4 regions of the Cetobacterium somerae genome follow, and region 1 is predicted to be linked to each of the others. Evidence: riboswitches for the same ligand, from Rfam matches in the RefSeq annotation. Region 1 holds a riboswitch; each other region holds the start of a gene.
What was found. Region 1 has a riboswitch for cobalamin ahead of MKD34_RS11535 (TonB-dependent receptor). Riboswitches for the same ligand answer to the same signal wherever they lie in the genome.
Positions count from the first base shown of each region.

Region 2: it holds a riboswitch for cobalamin, as region 1 does, so the genes downstream of both, MKD34_RS13800 (sirohydrochlorin cobaltochelatase) here and MKD34_RS11535 (TonB-dependent receptor) in region 1, are expected to answer to the same signal.
Region 3: it holds a riboswitch for cobalamin, as region 1 does, so the genes downstream of both, MKD34_RS00075 (sirohydrochlorin cobaltochelatase) here and MKD34_RS11535 (TonB-dependent receptor) in region 1, are expected to answer to the same signal.
Region 4: it holds a riboswitch for cobalamin, as region 1 does, so the genes downstream of both, MKD34_RS02330 (TonB-dependent receptor) here and MKD34_RS11535 (TonB-dependent receptor) in region 1, are expected to answer to the same signal.

Region 1 covers NZ_CP092520.1:537,124-542,644, forward strand. The annotation lists gene MKD34_RS11525 (DMT family transporter) at 1-154, shown strand, start outside; gene MKD34_RS11530 (YkgJ family cysteine cluster protein) at 167-706, opposite strand; gene MKD34_RS11535 (TonB-dependent receptor) at 719-2,809, opposite strand; cobalamin riboswitch at 2,967-3,147, opposite strand; gene MKD34_RS11540 (C40 family peptidase) at 3,272-3,742, opposite strand; gene MKD34_RS11545 (META domain-containing protein) at 3,729-4,115, opposite strand; gene MKD34_RS11550 (hypothetical protein) at 4,164-5,435, opposite strand.
Region 2 covers NZ_CP092522.1:118,631-124,151, reverse strand. The annotation lists gene MKD34_RS13820 (dihydrolipoyl dehydrogenase family protein) at 1-36, opposite strand, end outside; gene MKD34_RS13815 (hypothetical protein) at 173-637, shown strand; gene MKD34_RS13810 (hypothetical protein) at 679-1,167, opposite strand; cyclic di-GMP riboswitch class I at 1,209-1,284, opposite strand; gene MKD34_RS13805 (ATP synthase subunit I) at 1,442-1,699, shown strand; cobalamin riboswitch at 1,774-1,948, shown strand; gene MKD34_RS13800 (sirohydrochlorin cobaltochelatase) at 2,005-2,922, shown strand; gene MKD34_RS13795 (calcium-translocating P-type ATPase, PMCA-type) at 2,963-5,521, opposite strand, start outside.
Region 3 covers NZ_CP092519.1:14,059-19,579, reverse strand. The annotation lists gene MKD34_RS00085 (FecCD family ABC transporter permease) at 1-537, opposite strand, end outside; gene MKD34_RS00080 (ABC transporter substrate-binding protein) at 534-1,394, opposite strand; gene MKD34_RS00075 (sirohydrochlorin cobaltochelatase) at 1,439-2,281, opposite strand; cobalamin riboswitch at 2,407-2,583, opposite strand; gene MKD34_RS00070 (ABC transporter ATP-binding protein) at 2,745-4,454, shown strand; gene MKD34_RS00065 (cation:dicarboxylate symporter family transporter) at 4,490-5,521, opposite strand, start outside.
Region 4 covers NZ_CP092519.1:520,369-525,889, forward strand. The annotation lists gene MKD34_RS02310 (flavodoxin) at 1-115, shown strand, start outside; gene MKD34_RS02315 (rhodanese-like domain-containing protein) at 125-418, shown strand; gene putP (sodium/proline symporter PutP) at 742-2,175, shown strand; gene MKD34_RS02325 (methylated-DNA--[protein]-cysteine S-methyltransferase) at 2,190-2,666, opposite strand; cobalamin riboswitch at 2,785-2,953, shown strand; gene MKD34_RS02330 (TonB-dependent receptor) at 2,980-4,881, shown strand; gene MKD34_RS02335 (ABC transporter substrate-binding protein) at 4,969-5,521, shown strand, end outside.

The DNA.
Region 1 (5,521 bases):
TAGTGAAGTTTCTATATACCAGTACTTAAGTATTATATTTTCAGCTATAATCGGTTTTATTTTTTGGAAAGAAATTCCAGATACTTTAAGTCTGATTGGTGGATTAATAATTATTGGAGCAGCTATTTTTAACTACAGATTATCAAAAAAGTGATTGCGATAGCAATCACTTTTTTATCTCTTCTATCACACTGTTTAACTTAACATTTTGTTTATTTTTATATTTCTTATACTCTTCTATCACCTTATCATCTATAAAATAATATCTTTCATCATTTAGCTGATAACTTTTTAAAGGATATTTTTCTATTCTAACATCTTTTTTTTCTATTCTTATAACTGTTGAACAACCCTTTTTACAAGGTTCTAAAGGAGAGCAAGTTTTAAAACAATCATCTTTTTCATAGATTTTATATGATATATATCTACAACATATCGGCCTTAATTTATATATCAAACATTTTCCTAGTTCTTTATCGTGAAAATAGCAAATATTTTCCTCTAATTTATTTTTTAATATTTTTTCTCTTATCTCATTATTTTTCTTTAAAAACTCTATTATCTCTTTCTTTTCATCTAAAGATATTAATGAATAATCCCAATTACAGCAACCACATGAATTAGAAGTTTGATTACATAACCTTTCCCCATTCAACTGCACTATTTTATTTTTTGCATCTTCCAATATTTCTCTTAATATTTTCATATTTTCTTCCTTTTAAAATTTATATAGAGCTCCTACAGTAAAAGTCCTTCCAGGAGCAGGTAAGTGCTGTTGAACTACATATGTAGAATCTCCAGAAAAATCTCCCCAAGCTCCAACGTATCTATCATATTTTTTATCAAACAAATTGTCTACTCTAGCAGTTAAAGTAAGCCCATTTTCAAATTGATAACTAGTAGATAAATCTACTGTTATATATGAGTCTACTTTCTCATCATATTTTTCAAGTGAACTTTCATCTCCACTCTCTGGTAATGTTCCAACCTTATATTTTAGTGCATCCAAAACAGTATAAGAACCATGGTAAAGAGCATCTACACTAGCCGAGAATTTAGGCGTAAAGTTATAAGTTGTTCCTGCAGTAACCTTCCAATTAGGAACGCTTGGAATCGGTTCACCTTTTGTAGGTCCATCTTTTAATTCATGGTGAATATATGAAATTCCTGTTCTAAGAGTAAGATTTCCTATGTAATGCTCTGCAACTATATCCGTACCATATTTATCAACTTTACCTAAATTTCCAGTTATACTCTTATCCCAATCTTCAATATTTGTAGGGATTTTAGAATACATATAATTGTCAATTTTATTATAATATACAGATGCTGAAAGATAAGTGTTTCCAACAAAATCTTTTATACCTATTTCTATATTATCACTTGTTTGTGATTTTCTATTGTATTCATAAACTCCTTGTAAAATAGGCTCATAGCTTCCCATTTCAGTGGCACTTGGGGTTCTAAATCCTCGTGTATAATTTATATATGTCGATCCTGTATCTGAATATAAATAGTTTATTGCAAATTCTAATCCTGTATTATTAAACTTTTTACTTTCCATGTCATAATATTTAGAAGGGTCATTAACATCCTTTAACTTTTGTAAATAATAATCATAATCAGTATATTCTTTTCTTATTCCTTGAATAAATTGAAATTTATTGTATTCTATCTTATTCATTAAAAAGATTCCGTAAGCTTCTTTTTTAGCTTCTCTTCCATCTTTATAAGTTTTTAAATTTGCCATAGAATCCTTTTCTCTATGATGTGAGTAGTCTGCTCCAAAAATAAGATAATTATTTTCTAAATATTTATATTTTAATTGAGATTTAACATATTCTTTTCTTTCTTTATATCTATTACTGTTATAAAAACCTCCTGAATAAGGAGAATAATCGTTATGTAAATAATTAATATAAGTTACAGATTCTAAACTATCTGAAACTTCTGCTCTATATTTTAAGTAAAAATCATTTAATTCATATTTACTTTTTGAAAATTTTGATGCATATTTAATATTTTCATCAAATATATATTGAGGTATTGTTCCTCCTAAGTGAGTCTCAGATTTTGCATGACTATATTTAAACTCTATATCACCATTATCTAAAAGATATTTTCCTGTATAGTCAAAAGAGTATTTATCAACTTTTTCTTTAGTTCCATCAGATAATTTTCTTCCTGATCCGTGAGAATTATACTTACTAAATGAAATCTCATTTAGAAAATTATTACCAATTTTAGTTCCATAGGTTATATTTTCTGAAAATAACCCGTGACTTCCAGCATTAAAATTTATAGAACCGTAGTTTTGTCTATCCTCAACTGTTTTTGTAGTAATATTAATGATACCTCCAACAGAACCATCACCATATAAAACTGCTCCACCACTTGGAATAACTTCAATTCTTTCAATTCTTTCAACAGGAATTTGAGAAAGATTATAGCTATCAGAACTTCCTAAACCTGTTCTATTTATAGGAACACCATCTATTGTAACAATAATATTTTTATTAGCGTACATTGGGTTTTGTCCTCTTAAATCAAATCTTATTTCACCACCCGCATATTCTCTAGCAAATAACCCAGGCACGTCTCTTAAAACTTGAACTAAATTTGTTGAACCGCTTTTTTCAATTTCCTCTGCTGTTATAATAGAAATATTTGTGGGAGTATCTCTAACTGTTGTTTCAAAGTTTTGAGTTGTAATAACTGTATCTTCTAATTTTACAAAGCTTTTGTTTTCTCCACCTTTTGCTATACCAGATACAATAAGTAAAGATAGTAATAATAATTTTTTGTTCATATTTCCCTCCAATTACTCTTTTAAAATAAAAAAATCTAATAAAAAACCAAAGACTTCTTAAACTTTAGCTTTTATTAGAAATTAGGAGTTTTTATTTAATTACAAAAAATCATGTCATAAAATATACTCTTATTTCTTATTTTTCCCCCATGAAAAATAAAAAACTAAATTTTAAATAAGTCTCCTGACTCAGTTTCATCCTACTCCTAATCCTTCCCAGATTTTATAATCCAGTGGTTCTATCAGTTTCGTCCACAATACAGTAGCTTGGGGCTGCGTGGGATTCTCACCCATCTTCCTTTATTAAGCCTTTTGGCATTTAAAATACTTTTATAATATAATACTTTAAATTTATTTTGTCAATTATTTGAATACAACATTTATTATTTGAATATATTTTTTTATTTTGACTTCTTTTTTATATTATAAAAAAAAGAAGTAGAACATCTACTTCTTCTCTAATTATAATACTTTTCTAACTTGCCAAAAATGATTGTTCCAATAACTATCCATCTCAGAAATTACAACACCCTTTGATGTTGAGGCATGCATAAATTTATTATTACCTAAATAAACTCCAACATGATGGGTTTTTCTCCATCCAATTTTAAAAAATACTAAATCGCCAACCTCCCAATAATTAGTTTTTTTTATTTTCTCTCCCTCTTGGGCCATATTTTTAGTTGTTCTTGGCAATTTTTTTGAAAACTTTTCTTTATAAAGATGCTGCATTAAGGCTGAACAATCCACCCCGCTTTTAGTTGTACCTCCTAGCCTATATCTAGTCCCTTTCCAACTTTTATAAAAAGCGGTTATTTTAGCAGTTCTTTCATTTCTTTCTCTTTCACTAATCCTAGCTGATGAACATCCTGTGAATATAATTAAAACGAACAAAAGTAATATTTTCAAAAGAAATCTATTATTTTTTAACAAAATTTAATTTTACTCCTGAATTTGTAAGTAGTATAATTCCATCTTTTGTTACCTCAATCTCTTTTGAATCTTTAAGATTTTTTAAATACTCTTGCTCTTGTATCATTAAATTTTCAGGTCCCATCATTCTAGTAGATCCAGGCTCTTGAATCGAAATTTTATTTCCTTCCAATGTATAGTTTGCAAAATATCTGTTAACACTTGAAGTTCCAGAAACCTTATCTTTCTCAAAATTAATATCAATTTCACTTTCTGGAAGAACACCTTGAAGAATATATGTATTCCCTATAATTTGAGAACTTATATCCTCTTTTTTTCCAAAACATCCTACAAATAACATAGTTGCAATTAAAAATAATAGTAGCTTCTTCATTTTTTCACCTCTTCTTTATTATTATTTCCTATTCTAACATGTCCAGCTTTAATTCTCCATATAAAATTTTAAATTTATTTTATCTATTATTTCATTATTTTTATTTAATATATCATATGTTATTTCTTGACCTTGTTCAAATTTTTCCAACTCATCAATGGAAACAAAAACTTTTCCATTCTCAACTTTAATTTTCATATTTTCAATCAATATTACTCTAGAATTTCCTAAATTATCTATAACCTCTTCAATATTATTAAGTTTTATTTTCAAGTTTTTATAGTTTTTATTTATGCTATTTGAAGATTCGACTTCATAATATTTATTATTTTTTTCTGAATCACCTATCTGTATTTTATCCTGACTATTATAATTTTTAGTTATTCCTATGATTTTAAAAATCTTCTTTTCACCACTTAAAATAACTATTTTATCTATCAACGTATTTTTTTTATTTTTATAAGCTATACTCAAAATATCTCCTGAAATTTTGTAAGTCTTATTATAATTTAAATCTTTTGGTAGCTCTAATCCTATGAAAATTTCCTTTGAATTTTTAAATATATTACCATAATCTAACTCCTCAAGAAAAATCCCTGGATATTTTTCTATCAAAGGGACAACTTTAATAGTATTTCTATAATAGTTCGTATCTTGATTATCTCCCTCTATTACTCCTTCTGGCTTTAAAATCAATCTTAATCCATCTAATTTATTTTCACTTTTTGTTATTTCCAAATTATAATCATTTAATTGTATTTTTTTAACTATCAAATATTTTTTTCCATACTCTTGTTTTTTCAAAATTGGATTTTTATAATCAAAATCTAAATATATATCCGAATTGAAATTAGGCATTTCTATCTTCAGAACCTGTGTCTCGATTTTGTCAGGATATTTATATTCTATTTCCAATTCATATTCTTTTTCTTTTAAATCCCATTCATAAATCATCAATTCCATTTTTTGTCTATTTAAACTTTTCCATTTTAACTCTATAATCAAGCCATCTAAATCTATTTTCTCCATTTGAAAAGCATATTTATCCCAAATAACACTTTTTTCTTTTATTATTTCTCCACCTTTTTTAATGATAACTTTCTCTAAATTTTTATTTATTTTCAAATTTTTTCCTAAAATATCTACAGTTGAAAAATATCCAATTGTATTTGGATAGGTTGGAATTGGAATATCAGAAAGAACCAAGTAATGCCCCTTTCCTAATAACGGTTCATTAGATTTATATTTTAAAGTTACTACATTTTTTGCTGCCATTATATTTGTATAAATCAAAAGCAATAGTATTAATATATTTTTCATATTTCCCCCAAATATTTTTTCTATATATACTTCTATTAAATTATACTATATTTTTTTTATTAAAAAAAGAAATGTTGCAAAAAATA
Region 2 (5,521 bases), on a different replicon from region 1:
ACCTGCTCCGCCCCCAATTACGATTGTATCATACATATTAACCTCCTCTATTGTTTTAATATAGTATATACTACGAATGTCATATAATTGCAATATTATCTATAAGTTATTTATATATTTTATAAAGTGTGTTATACTATAAGTCTAAGAAAATATTATGGAGGAGAATTTTATGAACGATATATTAATTAAAATTTCAGAAAAATATATAAAAAATTTAAAAAATCAAAGTCCAGAGGATAAAGAGAGCAATATAATATATGGAAAAATACTAAATATTTTAGAAAAAGATCCAACTCTTAATTTATTTGGACTTTTAACAGAGTTAAATAAAGGAAAAACATTTTATGAAAAAAATAAGGTTAGAAATAGAAGAGATAGACTTACAAATTTAGATATTTTAATTAAAAATGCTAATACAATTGTGGATAATCTTTTGGAAGAAGATGATGAAAGTTTAAGAAAAATAGAAAGAAGCTTAAATAGATCTGATATTTATAGAGATAGAATGGTTATGAATATACTTTTAGCAGAGTTTCCATCACCGCAATTTCATGATGTTTATTACACAATAAAAAATGATCAGTGTAAGAAGTTTTTATTAGAAGTTATAGATGAGATAAGAAAAAATAAATAAAAAAAAATCCTTATACGAAATTTGTATAGGGATTTTTTTATTTATTCGTATGTCGCTCTCATAGTAAATTCTCCTGTATATTGACCAGGAGTCTGATCTCTTCTAGGTTGAGCAGTTGCAGCAATACTTAATACTATTTCCCCATTATTAGTTAGAGTAATCATGTTGTTTGTGTGGTTTAAAAAATTACCAGGTGAGTTTGGTGCAGTACAGTTAAAAGTTATATTAAACGAATCACTATTATTACTATTATGAAGTGGCACAGTGAAGCTAGCTCCATCAGAAGATAAGTTTTCGAAAGAAATCTTTACATTTGCATTTTCTTCTCCTTTTACAGTAAAGCTCGAATAAGCATGGCTAGTTGCAGTAGGTAAAATATTACCAAAGTCCAAAGGCCCATTTGATTGAACTGTTAAAGGTTTAATAATAGTTGCAGTTATATTCATTGAACTTTCTACAGCTGAGTTTTCTAAAGATGAATAACTTAAAGATGATATTAATAATAGATTTGAAATTAAAATTTTTTTCATATTCCCTCCCATAAAAATAAAAAAATCCAGTTACACTAAAAAAGTGTAACTGGCTGTCATTTTAAAGACCCTATAGCTTTGCGTCATAAAGTTTCCCTTATTTTGCCACAGTTATTATATTGTACATAAAAATAATATAATAAAATCAATAAAAAGTCAATATTTCTATTATTAATATTAAAAAATAAAAAAAAGCAAGGAAAAATATTTTTTAATGGTAAATATTGATAAATAATAGCGAAAATATATAAAGCTATAAAAGGAGGAGAGCATTATGATTATTGCATTTATAGGTGGAATTATTTTAGGTTTTTTATTTTTTTATAGTTTAAATTTTGGTATTGACGAAAGTAAAAAATTTAAAAATCCTTCATTATTTATTTTTGTGACTTCAATATTAAGAATTTTTCTTCTTTTAGCAGGATTTTATTATTTAGCTCAAAATAGTGGTCACAGATTTTTTGCTGCATTAATCGGAGCAATTTTATCAAGAATTTATATAGTTTATTTTTATAAAAATAAGAAAAAATAATATCAATAAAATATATATAAAAATAAATTAGTATTCTTTTTTTATAAAATGGTTGAAAAAAAAACATGTTAGTGATAATATACCTCTGTAATGGTTCTAAAGATTAAAAGGGAATTAAGTGAAAAACTTAAACGGTCCCGCCACTGTAAAGAGGACGAAAGTATAGAAACCACTGAATATTTTTATTTGGGAAGGGATACGAGTAGGATGAATCTAAGTCAGGAGACCTGCCATTATAAAATCTGCGAGGACGGAGAAGAGGAGACTCTTTTTCCAAATTAAATTATATTTGGGAGGATATTTTTATGAAAAAATTATTATTATCATTATTTTGTTTATCTACTGCTTTATTATTAGCTCATGGAGAAGAAGCTTTTGAAGATGCTGAGTTTTATACTGGTGGGAAAAGTGCAGTTGTCATGACACACTTTGGAACAACTCATTCAGACACTAGAGCTAAAACTATTGATGCAATTAACCAAAAAGCTATAAAAGCTTTTGATGGAAAAGCAGATGTATTTGAAGCATATACATCTAGAATTGTTACTAAGAGAGTGGCAGCAAATGAGGGAATAAAAAAATATAGTCCAAGCGAAGTTTTAGCATCTCTAAAAAAACAAGGATATAAGAATGTAATTATTCAACCAACAAATGTAATTGATGGTGTAGAAATGGAATCAATAAAAAAAGAAGCTCAATTTCATACAAAAGATTTTAATAATTTAAGAGTTGGAGATGCTTTATTAAGTGATCCTCATCATTATAAAGATACAATTAATGCTGTTATGAAGACAGTAGGACCTTTAAATAAAAAAGAAGCTGTAGTTTTAGTAGGACACGGAACATATAATTCAGCAACATCAGCTTATGCAATGTTTGATTATATGGCTAAAGATATGGAGAAACCAATTTATGTTGGAACTGTTGAAGGATATCCAACTTTTGAAACTGTAGTAAAACAACTTAAAAAGGATAAGAAAAAAGAGATTGTTTTGATGCCAATGATGTTTGTTGCGGGAGACCATGCTAAAAATGATATCGCAGGAGAATGGAAAGAAAATTTAGAAAAGGCAGGATTTAAAGTTAAGGTTAAACTTATTCCTCTTGGTGAAATTCCTGAAATTCAAGATATGTTTGTTGGAAATGCAAAGTTTCTTGAAAAACATAAAAGTATAGATATCATAGATAAAAAAGCAGGATACGCAAAAAGTAAAGATTTATAAAAAATGAGCTCCATCTCTATGATTTTGAGATGGAGCTTTTTTATTTATTAAAAACTCTTCTAAAAAATCTTATAAATTCTGAAAAAACTATTATTGATAAACTAAAAGATATAATTTTTAAATATTCTATATAATTTAAATAATTTAAAGAGAAAAAACTTCTTAAAAATATAGATATAAAAATTTGAATAATGATAGTACTTATAACAATTATATTAAGAACTTTATTATTAAAAAAACTTTTTAGTATAGAGTTTTTTCCAATACTTTTGCAATTATAAACATTAAATATAACTAAAAATATAAAAAGGTTAAAAATATATGTAGGTGTCATTTCTTTATTGATATGAAAAACCCTTATAAAAAAAATCATAGATAAAACCATAAATGTAGAATTTATAAAGATATTAATCCATAGATCAGTGGTCACAATACTTTTGCTTTTATCTCTTGGGAATTCAGTCATGATATATTTTCTAGTTTTTTCAAAACTTAGTGAGATTGCAAGAGGACCATCCATCATAATATTAATCCATAGAATTTGAATAGGCTTTAAAGGTGTACCCCAATCCAAAAGTTCAAACATTAAAATAAGAAATAAAGCGGAAACATTTACTATTTGTTGAAATTGAATAAATTTTTGAAAATTTTCGTAAAGACCTCTTCCGGACTCGATAGCTTTAACTATAGTAGCAAAAGAATCATTAAGAAGAATTATATCAGCAGTTTCTTTAGAAACTTCAGTTCCCGTTATTCCCATAGCAATACCCACTTCTGCCCTTTTAAGTGAAGGAGCATCATTTATTCCATCTCCAGTAACAGCAACAGATTTACCCATTTCCATAAGAGTATTAACTATTCTAAGTTTAGTTAAAGGGTTACTTCTTCCAATAACAGAAATATGTTGCAATTTCCCTCTTAGTTCGTAGTCATTCATAGAATCTATATCTTTTGCCTCAAGAATAAGTGAATCAGATTTGATTAAACCCAACTCATTAGCTATTGTAGTAGCAGTTAAGGTGTTGTCACCTGTAAGAATTTTAACATCAATACCGGCTCTTTGACATGTGGTAATAGCATCAAAAACCTCTTTTCTAATAGGATCTGAAATTGAAGCAAAACCGTCGTAGATACAATCTTTCATAAGATCATTTTCAAAATCTCTCCATTTTTCTTCTTTTGATAAGTTTTTATGAGCAAAGGCAATAATTCTTCTTCCAATTCGTTGTTCAGCTTGAATTGCTTGAAGTTGATTTTGTTTTTCAAATTCAGAGATTTTGCAAACTTCAAATATTTTTTCAGGAGCTCCTTTAATAAAAAATATGTAATTATTTAAAGTTGAGGTTGATATAATACTACCCATACTTTTTTTTGTAGAGTTAAATGGGTATTGAAAAAGAAGTTTTTCCTCTTTTATTATAAATTTTTCTTTTAAATTTGAGTAATAATTTAGAAGAGCAATTTCAGTAGGATTTCCTATAAATTTTTTAGTTGAATTTTTATCTTGGGAGAAGGCTGAGCTATTATTAAAGAAAATATTTTTTACTAACATATCTTCATTTAAGTTTTCAATTTTAATGACACTCATTTTATTTTCAGTCAATGTTCCTGTTTTATCAGAACAAATAACATCAATAGCCCCAATAGATTCACAAACAGCTAATTTTTTAACTAAGGCATTTTCTTTAGAAAGACGGATTGCTCCTAGAGCTAAAGTTGCAGCAATCATAGTAGGGAGCCCTTCTGGAATAGTAGAAACAATAAGTACAATGCAGATAGTTATAGCTTGTGCAATATTTGGTAAATTTAATTGGCTATCAATATAGTAGTTAAATATTTTAAGACAAAAGACAATAATAGCGATTCCAATTCCGGCAATAGCAATTTTTTTGCCCAAATTTCCTAATTCTTTTTGCAATGGAGTCAGAATGTTATATTCGATTTGCACAGATGTAGATATTTTTCCAATTTCAGTATTATCTCCAATAGCAGTTACTAGAATTTTAGCATGACCTGAAACTACAAAGGTTCCGGAATAAACCATATTAAGTCTTTCACCAAGAGAATAATTATCTCCTTGTAGAGGTTCTTGAATTTTTCTAGAAGCTTGACTTTCTCCTGTCAATAGAGACTCGTCAATTTCTAAGTCATTATTTTCAATTATTCTTCCATCAGCAGGAATTTTATCTCCTGTAGATATAAAAATAATATCTCCTGGAAAAATATCTTCGATAGGGATTTCATAAATTATATTTTCTCTCATAACTTTAATATTTCTTTTATCTCCAATTTCTTTTAAAGCAAGAAAGGCGTCTTGGGATCTTTTCTCCATGAAAACAGTTACTAAAGTTGCTAAAAGAACTGAAAAGGTTATTCCAATAGTTTGTCCCCAATCTGGAGTCTGATGTTGTTCAATAGACATTATATTTATTATGATTGTCAAAAAAATAGCTATTATTAAAACTTTAACCATAGGTTCTGAAATAGCTACTAAAACCCTTGAAAGAAAAGTTTTTTCAGGAGCCTTAGTTAATAAATTTTTAGCTCCACGATGAATCCAATTTTTAACTTTATAAGATGTTAATCCAGTTTCGCTACT
Region 3 (5,521 bases), on a different replicon from region 1:
TTTAGCAGTTGTTACTAAAAATGTTGTAACTCCTGAAAATAAAGAGGATACCGCTACACCAATTAAAACAAGTTTTGTACTTGAATACCCTCCATTCCCAGCTAAGTAAAAAACTAGAAAAGCTGTAAAAGTTCCAAAAACAAAAGCACCAACACCTGGAGAAAATGAAATTCCTAAAAGACTTCCTAATACTATTGAGATAACTGCACCTGTACTAGCCCCTGAAGATATACCTAAAATATATGGACTAGCTAACGAGTTTTTAGTTAATGCCTGCATTAAAATTCCAACTAAAGATAGACCTGCTCCTCCTAATAAAGCCAAAATAACTCTAGGAACCCTTAAATTCCAAACAATCATTTCTGTTGATTTCTTCCATTCAATAGAAAAAATATCTTTATTAGATAGTTTATTTACCAATATTTTCCAAACATGGATTGACGATAAAGAAACACTACCTATTGTAACTGCTATCGTTCCTAAAACTATAATTAAAATAAGAGATATTATAATTATATTTCTATCTTTTACTTTCACTTTTTTTCCTCTCTTAATCCATTTGAAATTATTTCAATACCTTTACTTACCTTTATTCCCGGAGATATATAACTCAATGGAATTCTTATAAATTTATTTTTTTTTACAGCCTCTAACTGAGATATTGGAGAATTGTTTTTTAAATACTTTATTTTATTTTCATAACTTACGCTTCCATAGTCTATAACTATAATAGCTTCTGGATTTTCATCTAATACTTTTTCCCATGTTCCAATACCAAAAGAGAAATTTGTATCTTTAAAAATATTTTCTCCACCTGCTATTTCAATCATAGTATTTCCAATTCCATTACCTCCAACTACAAAGGGAGCTGATTCTTGACTATCATATGCAAAAACTTTTATATTATTTTTATTTTTATTTTTCTCTTTAACTTTATTAATATCCTCTTTCATATTTTTTACAACATTTTTAGCATTATCTTTTAGATTAAAAATATCTCCAAACATTAATATATCACTATATATATCTTCAATTTTAGAGCTATCTTGAGATTTTGTAAAAACTACTTCTATTCCATTTTCTTTTAGTTCTTCTACTGTACCTAAGTTTTTAGGTGTTGCTATTGATTTCCATCCTGTTAGAAAATTAGGATTTAAAGAATAAAATTGCTCTTTAGTTGGAGCTCCCTTTGATAAAACTGGTATTTTATTATACTTTTCTCTCAATTCAGGTAGTATTTCATCATCTAAATAAGCTGTTCCTAAAATTTGATTTTCTGCACCTATAGCTAATAACATTTCTGTTGTAAACTGTGATGTTGAAACTGCTCTTACATTCTCTTTAGAAAAATTTAAAGTAGTTATCAGTAAAAATAGTAACAATATTTTTTTCATAATTTCTCCTTTTAATAAAAAGCGGAAGAGTTAAACTCTTCCAATTAATGAGAAGCTTTTCTTCCTTTAGCATACTCAGCTTTTTTCACTAATATATCCTCTGGTTGAGAATTTTCTAGTTTTTTAGCTCTTTCTATAAAAATATTCTGAATAGATTCAATTTCACCTAATCCTTTTAAATTTACCTCTACTTCAAAACCATTCTCTTCTAATGCTTCTTTCCAATCTTCAGCTATATCATTTTTAGCATGGTCTCCAGCTACAAACATAAGTGGCATTAGAGTTACTTTTCTTTTATTATCTCTTTTTAACTCTCTTACTACATTATCTAGCCCTGGATATCCTTCTACTGTTCCAATGTATATAGGTTTTTCTAAGTCTTTTGTAACATAAGCTAACATTGGATAAGCTGACAATGCAGGATGCTCTGTACCATGCCCTATCATCACAACTCCTTCATCCTCTTTTAAAACTCCAACTTCTTTTTCTATTACTTCAATTAACTTAAAATAATCATCTACTTCTGTTAATAATGGAGTTCCAACTCTTATATCTTCAAATTTATCAGAAAACATATCCACTTCTCTTTTTAAAGCTTCCATTTCAGTTCCATTTATTATATATGTTGGTTGAATAATTACATGTTGATATCCTTGCTCTACTAGTTTTTCTAAAATTTGAGTGGTATTTAAATTTTCAATACCTCTTTTTGAAAGTATTCTATTTATAATTCTTGATGTATAAACCTGAAAAAAATCTAATTTATCAAACTCATTTTTTAATTTTTTATTTATTATATCTATTGTTTTTTCTCTCGTGTCTTCATGTGTCGTTCCAAAATGTGCTGCTACAATCGCGCCCTTTTCCATAGTTTTGTAAAAGTTCATCATTAATCTCCCTGTATTATTTTTCTTTATTTTTATTTTAAATTAAAATTTCTCACCAATAAAAAAAACCTCCCTTTTGAAAATACTAAAAGAGAAGTGTAAAAATCTTTACCTTCTCTGTCCTCGCAGAATTCTAAATAATGGCAGGTCTCCTGACTTAGATTCATCCTACTCACAGCCCTTCCCAAGGTTTATATCCTCAGTGGTATTACTGTTTTCATCCTCTATACAGTGGCGGGACCGTTTGAGATTTTCACCCAATTCCCTTTTAATCAAATTGAACCATTACATTTTTTATCTAACTAATATTAACACTTTATAGTACAAATTTCAATCAAATTATCTAAAATTTATAACATTATCATCTATTATTTATATTATTTATATCTAGAACTATTGACTTTTAGTCATAAAAAAAGTTACTATTAATTTAGAAATAAATGTATATTAAGGAGAAATTTTTATGAAAAAAACATCTTTTGGAACTCTTATTTACTATTTAAAAAAGGAAAATAAACTCCTTCTTCTATTTTTAGGTGTGAGATTAGCTATGACTGCTATTGATGTTTACTCACCACTTTTAATTAAAAATTTAATAGATGATGCTCTTCCTTCTAAAAATATTGATTTACTACTAAAATTTTCAATTGTATTAATTATTCTTTATATTTTACGTCTATTTTTTGCTGTTAATTCTCAAGCAAATGGAAAATTAATGGGAAGTAAAATAAAACAAAGTATGAGAAATGACCTATTAAAAAAACTTTTAAACCAACCTAGTGAGTTTTTTAAAAAAAATCAAAGTGGTGATTTAATTTCTAGAGTTATTAATGATTTAGATAGTGTTTCTACTCTTTGTCATAGAGGATTAGAAGATTTTATATTTTCAGTTATAACTATTATTGCTTCTATCTTTATAATGATAGATTTTGATTTAAAACTTTCACTAATTACTTTATTTCCTTTACCACTAACATTGATATTTGTTTATAAGGAAAATAAAAAAATGAAAGCTGGTCATAGAAGTGTTCGAAAAAATTCAGGTTTATTATCTGCTAATCTTCATGATATTTTGAGAACTATCTCTTTTTTAAAAGATAACTATTTAGAAGATTATGCTCAAAAAAGATTTCTTGAAAAAAATGATACTCTTTTAGAAAGTGAAAAGAAGAATATGATTCCATCAAGTTTAATTGTTTCAGGAGTAACTTTTTACTCCAATATAACTCAACTTATAATTATTCTTGCTGGAGGTTATTTATATATAAAAGATGGTGTTACAATGGGAATTATCTTATCTTTTTTACTTCTAGTTGATCGTTTTAGACTTAGAATTATGAGAATGGTTGGACTTGTTGATATCTATCAAAAAGGAATCTCCGGAGTTAATAGATTTACTGAAATTATAAATCTTGACAGTAGAATGGATGGAGATATACCACTAACAGAACCTATCACTTCAATTGAATTTAAAAATATAGGCTTTTCTTATGATGAGAAATCTATTTTACAAAATTTTAATTTAAAAATAGAAAAAGGAGAAAAAATAGCTCTAGTTGGAGAAAGTGGAATTGGTAAAAGTACTACTGCTTCTCTTTTAAAAAGAGCTTTACTTCCTACAAATGGAGAGATTTTAATTAATAATATTCCATTAAATAAAATAACTTTTAAAACATATTTAGAACGACTTGGAATCGTAGACCAAAGTGATTATATTATAAATGGAAGTTTAATTGATAATATTACTCTTGTAAAAGAAAATTGTACTGAAGAGGAATTAAACTTTGCAATTGAAAAATCATATGTTTATGAAATTTTTGACAAATTTCCTCAGGAGGAAAATACTATAATTGGTGAAGGTGGAGTACATGTAAGCTCTGGGCAAAGACAAAAAATTGCTATGGCTAGATTATTCTTAAAAAACCCTGATTTGATTCTTTTAGATGAAGCAACTAATGCCTTAGATATTATCAATGAAAAATCTATTTTAAAAAATATAAAAGAGGAGTATAGTGATAGAATTGTTATTGCAATAACTCATAGACTTAGTATCCTTGAAGATTTTGATAAAATCTATGTCTTAGGAGATGATAATATTGTTGAATCTGGTTCATTTAAAGAACTTTTAAAATTAGAAGGTAAATTCTATAGGTTATATCATGGAATTAGATAAAGTAAAAGCCACCTTCAAGGTGGCTTTTTTTATTATTACTCAATTTCAGAAGAGTTTGCTTCATTTCCTGCTTCTGGATTTTGATAAACTTCATGATTTAAGTTTCCTAAACTCTTATCAACCATTAATGCATTTGTAACTGATCCAATTACGTTTAACATTGTTCTTGGCATATCGATAATAGGATCGATTGCTAAGATTGGGTTAATTAGAGGGAACATAGCTGCTAATCCAGTTCCTGATAAAGCAACTGAAGCTGCCATTGTTGCTGTTCCTGGAATTCCTGCAATTCCTAATGAACTAATTGCCACAACAATTATAGACATTACTATTAATGTTGCATCAATTGGATGTCCACTCATATTTGTAACAAATACAATTGTTAATGCTGGGAATATTCCTGCACAACCTTGCATTCCTGCTGTTGTACCAAAACTTGCAACAAAACTTGCTGTTGATTCGCTAACACCTAGTTTATTAGTTAATGTTGAAATTGTTACTGGTAAACATCCAACACTTGATCTAGATGTAAATGCTAAAATCATTAAAGAGATACTTTTCTTTACATATGTAAATGGATTTAATCCAAAGAATGATACTGCTATCATCTGTATTACAAACATAACTGCTGTTGCTAAGTATAAAACTGCTATGAATTTTCCTACTTCTGCTATTGCTCCAATACCTTTTTGTGCAATTGTGTTTGCTAATAATGGTACTACTGCTAAAGGCATCCATCTAATAATACTCATTGCCATTGATACTATAATTTTTTGAGAAGCATTTATTAAATCAAAGAATGGCTTTACAGTATCCATATATTTCTTTGACATTCTCTTTGCCGCTACTCCAACAACTGCTGAGAATATAACTAAACCAACGATGTTTAACTTAACCATCGCTTCAACTGGGTTTGAAGGAATAAGAGCTTTTAATGTATCAACAATATTGCTAACCTCTCTAATTTTTCTTCCACCCTCTGCTGCTACAGCTTGTACTGCATCAGTCGAAACTTTTCCAACTTCAAATAGATTTCCTAAAAGTAATCCTACACCTACAGAAATTGC
Region 4 (5,521 bases), on a different replicon from region 1:
ATCAGTTGTAGACGATAAATTTATTGGTCTTGCTTTAGATGAAAGTAATCAAGATAATGAAACACCGGATAGAATTAAAGCTTGGATAGAAGAGATTAAACCTCTATTTAATTAAGGAAAAGTTATGAAGAAATATCAAACATTAAATCAAATTGAAGTAAAAGAATTACTAGTACAGAAGAATACGGTACTTTTAGATGTACGAACAGAAGATGAATACTGGGAAGTATCGGTAAAAGATAGTTTAAATATTCCACTTCATGAATTAGAAGAAAGAGTTGTTGAACTGGATAAGAATAAGACATATATAACTTTTTGTAGAAGTGGAGTTCGTTCTAAAACAGCAGCTTTAATTTTATTAGAAGAGGGATTCACAAAAGTTTTTAATTCTCAAGAGGGAATATTAACTTGGAAATAAAATTTGACAAAATTATTTTCATATGTTACTATAATGAAAATAAAAAATTAAAGGAGAGTTCTAATGAGAAAAGATCAAGTTATTTCAAATAATGTAAATAGACAACCCATCCCCCCTAGATAGGGATTTGTGTTTTAAGCATTAGTTTATGTTTAGATACAGATCCATTTTGTGTTACGATTTTGGATCTGTATCTAAGGGGAAATAACTTTTAATAAAAGATTATTTTTTAATAGGATTCTTTTGTTGAGGGTCACTTAGGTACAAAACTGTACTTGAGTGACCCTCTTTTATTTTTATTAAAAATTTGGGAGGAGTATAAAATGATAGGAGTAGAAACGTTTATTACATTTGGAGCATATTTATTATTTTTAATAGGAGTAGGAGTTTATTTTTATGGAAAAACCTCCAGTTCTGAGGACTATTTAATAGGTGGAAGAGGAGTAGGGAGTTGGGTAACTGCGCTATCAGCACAAGCTAGTGATATGAGTGGATGGTTATTAATGGGATTACCAGGAGCAGTATATCTTTCAGGATTTGGACAAATTTGGGTTGTAATAGGTTTAACAGCGGGAACATATTTAAATTGGAAATTTATAGCACCAAAACTTAGAGTTGAAACTGAAATAGAAGACACCTTAACTTTACCAACATTTTTAGAAAAGAAATTAAAAGATGATAAAGGAACAATAAGAAAGGTTCTAGCTTTAGGAACACTATTTTTCTTTACAATTTATTCATCATCTGGTTTGGTTGCAGCAGGAAAATTATTTGAATCAATACTTGGAATAGATTATAAAGTTGCCGTAGTAATAGGTGCAGTAACAATAGTTGTGTATACGTTTATGGGAGGGTATTTAGCTTCTTGTTGGACAGATTTTTTTCAAGGTGGGTTGATGTTTTTAGCTATAATAGCTGTTCCATTAGCAGCATATTATAAAATTGGAGATATTGAGACAGTTAGACAAGGAATTGAATTAAAAGGTATTTCATTAGATATATTTAAACAAAATGGAGAAAGTATAGGAATATTAGGAATATTATCTTCTTTAGCTTGGGGTCTAGGATATTTTGGACAACCTCATATTTTAGTTAGATTTATGAGTATAAGTGATGTAAAAGAATTAAAAAAATCTAGAAGAATAGCTATGATATGGGTAATTATCTCTTTAATTGGAGCAATAGCAATTGGACTTTTAGGAATACCACTTTTTAAAAATGTTGCAGAGTTAGGAGGAGATGCAGAAAAAATATTTATCTATATGATAAAAGAGTTGTTTAATCCTTGGGTAGCAGGAATTTTATTAGCTGCAATATTATCAGCAATAATGTCAACGATAGATTCGCAATTATTAGTTTCATCAACTACTTTAACAGAAGATTTTTATAAATATATGAAAAAAGATGTTTCTGATAAAGAGATTATGTGGGTTGGAAGATTGTGTGTTGTTGTAATAGCTTTACTAGCCTTAGTATTTGCATTAAATCAAAATGCTAAAGTACTATCATTGGTAGCTTATGCCTGGGGAGGTTTTGGGACAATATTTGGACCAGCAATAATATCAGTACTTTATTTTAAAAATGTAAATAGTAAAAGTGTTTTATCAGGAATTTTAGTTGGAATGTTTGTATTTTTAATGTGGAAAGTTTTAGGATTAGATAGTTATATGTATGAGTTATTACCAGGATTTTTCAGTAATTTAATAACAGTTTACATAGTGGAGAAAGTAGTTTTTAAAAATGTAGTTGAAGCTTAAAAAAAGGTGCAAAGTTATTTTGCACCTTTTTCTAAATTAAGTAAATGGGATTTTATAGATAATCCATAGGCATATCCAGTAAGTTTACCATTAGAACCAATTACTCTATGGCAAGGAATAACTATAGGAATGGGATTTTTATTGTTTGCTAATCCAACAGCTCTACATGCCTTGGGATTGCCAATAGCAATTGCAATATCCTTATAAGTTTTAACTTCTCCATAAGGAATATTAAGTAATGCTTTCCAAACAGATTTTTGAAACTCTGTTCCAATAGGATTTATTTTAAATGTAAATTTTTTTCTCTTGCCTTTTAGAAATTCATCAATCTCTTTAAAGGACTCTTCTAAAAGTTTTGTAAGTTTAAAAGTTCTGTTTGAAGTAGGTTTGTTAAGGTCAATTTTAACAATTTCATTATTTAATTCTTCAATTTTAAGTAAGCCAAATGGAGTGTCAAAAATATAAAAATAACCTGGGATAATATTTTTCATAAACTCTCCTTAAAAAATTTTATCTAAATTGTACTTAAAAAATATAAATAAATCAAGGTTAATTTAAAATATATTTTGTTCGCTTATTGTTTAAAACTTTTAAAAATGAAGTGATTATAGTATAATAAGATGTTATGGTTTTTATAAATTAAAAGGGAATTAAGTGAAAAGCTTAAACGGTCACGCCACTGTAAAATGGACAAAAATAGATAAGCCACTGGGAAACTGGGAAGGACTATTGGAGGAGGAAGTTGAGTCAGGATACCTGCCATAAAAATAAACTGCGAGTGACAGAATGGGAGGATTAAATTAAATGAAAAAAAGATTTTATATTGCAGGATTAATTCTTGTATCTAGTTTAGCAACGGGACAAGACAAAGTTGTGAAGTTAGAAGAAAGTGTTATAACAAGTGAAAATACAGAGACAACAATAGCAGATATACCAAAAAATATAACTGTATTGACAGGAGAAGAGATAACACAAAGGGGAGCAAAAACAGTAGCAGAAGCTTTAAAATTAGTATCAAGTGTTATTGTAAAAGAGATGGGTGGAGCTGATGCAGCTTTTGATATAAGAGGTCAAGGGCCTACAGCAAAATCAAATGTTATAGTATTAGTTGATGGAGCACCAATTAACTCAATTGATTTATCAGGGTATCAGACAAGTAACATTCCAGTAGATAATATTGAAAGAATTGAAGTAATACCTTCTGGAGGCTCAGTTTTATACGGAGATGGAGCAGTTGGAGGGACAATAAATATAGTAACAAAAGCACCTGAAAATAAAAAAAATTATGGAAGTTTAAATAGTGAGATAGGATCTTATGGATTAAAAAAACAACAAATTACATATGGAACTAAAATAGGAGAAAAGCTTTTAGTTGAAGTAGATTATTTAAAAAGAGAAAAAGATGGTTATAGAGATTATTCTAAAGATAATTTAGAAAGTTTTGGATTTAGAAGTAGATATAAACTTAATGATGGAGAGTTAAAATTTAAATATAATTATTCTAAAAATGAATTTAAAGCTCCTGGATGGTTATTTGGAAGTGAAGTTAGTGATGATAGAACGCAGTCGAATTCAAAAAGATGGAGGGTTGATGGGAAAACCGAGAAGAATAATTTTATGGGAGACTATTTGTATAATATAAACTCCGATTTAGAATTTAAATTGTTAGGAAGATATGCTCATGAGAATTACTCTTCAAACGGAAGTAATTATAAAACAGAGATAAAATATTTAAAACCCCAATTAAGATACTCATATTTAAATGAGAATTATATTGTATTTGGTGGAGATGTTTATGCTGGTGAAACAAAGAGTTACTCTTCGTATGGAGATTCTAAAGCAGAAAAAAATTCTTTAGGTGGATTTATAGTAAATAGTTATACAATTGACAATTTTAGATTTACTCAAGGATATAGAAGACAAAATATTGAATATAAAGGAAAAAATAAAAATTTTTCAGAGAAAAAGTTTAAAGAGGACGCTATAGAATTAACAGGAAGTTATTTATATTCAGATTCAGGGTCTACGTATATAAGTTATACAAAAGGATTTAGAGCACCTAATACAGATGAAATAAATGTTTGGGATGGAGAGTTTAATACTCAAAAAACAGAAACTTATGAAATTGGAGCAAAGGATTTTGTAGGTAACACGTATATTTCAACATCAGTATTTTATATAGAAACAGAAAATGAAATTTTCTATGGAGTAAATAAAAACGATGAGGTTAATAAAAATAGAAATTTAGATGGAACAAGTAAGAGAAAAGGTATAGAGTTTTCTATGGAGCATTATTTTGATAAATTGACAATATCAGAATCAATAACTTATATGAAAACAGAGTTTAAAGAGAGAAAAGATATTCCAGGTGTTCCAAATATAAAGGGAGTTCTAAATTTTAATTATAAATTTAATGAAAAACTAAGCTTCAATAATTCTTGGGAGTATTATGGAAAAGCTTATGATAACGATGATGAAGCTAATGAAAGAGAAAAAACAGATAGTTATATATTGAGTGGATTAACTTTTATATATGATTTCAAAGATGGATTAGTTATAAATGCAGGAATTAATAATCTATTTAATGAAAAATATTATGATTATGTAGGATATAAAAAACCAAGTGAGCAAGACCCTACATTTGGAAAGACATATTACCCTGCACCAGAAAGAAATTATTATATTGGATTTAAATATAGTTTTTAATAAAAAATGCTCTTTTCAAGATATGAGAAGAGCATTTTTTACATATGTGTTATAATTGAAATATATTTTTATAGAAGAGGTGGGCGAGTGTTAAAAAAGATATTTATGTTAAATATAGTTGTATTTTCAATAGGATATTCAAGAATATTAGTAGATGGAATTGGTCGTAAAGTTGAAATTCCTGAAAAAGTAGAAAGAATAATTTCAACAGTTCCATCAAATACAGAGATAATAGTAGATATGGGATTAGTTAATATTTTAGCTGGAGTAGATATATATTCTGAAAAAATATCTAAAGAATTAGAAGGCAAAGGAATTTTAAATACAGATAGATTAAATGAAGAAAAAATAATGGAATTGATGCCGGATTTAGTTATAACATCCCAACATAATCTCTCTAAAGGAAAAGAGAGTTTAAATATTTTTGATGAGGTTGGAATTCCAGTTTATGTAATGAAAACCCCAAATTCATTAGAAGAAGTTAAAAATTCTATAGATGAAATTGGAAATCTTTTAAATGAGAAAAAAAAGAGTGATAATTTAAAAGATAGTTATGTTCAAGAGTTAGAAAAATTAAGATTACAAAATAAAAAGCAAAAGCGAGTATATTTTGAAATTTTAAATAATCCTATATATACAA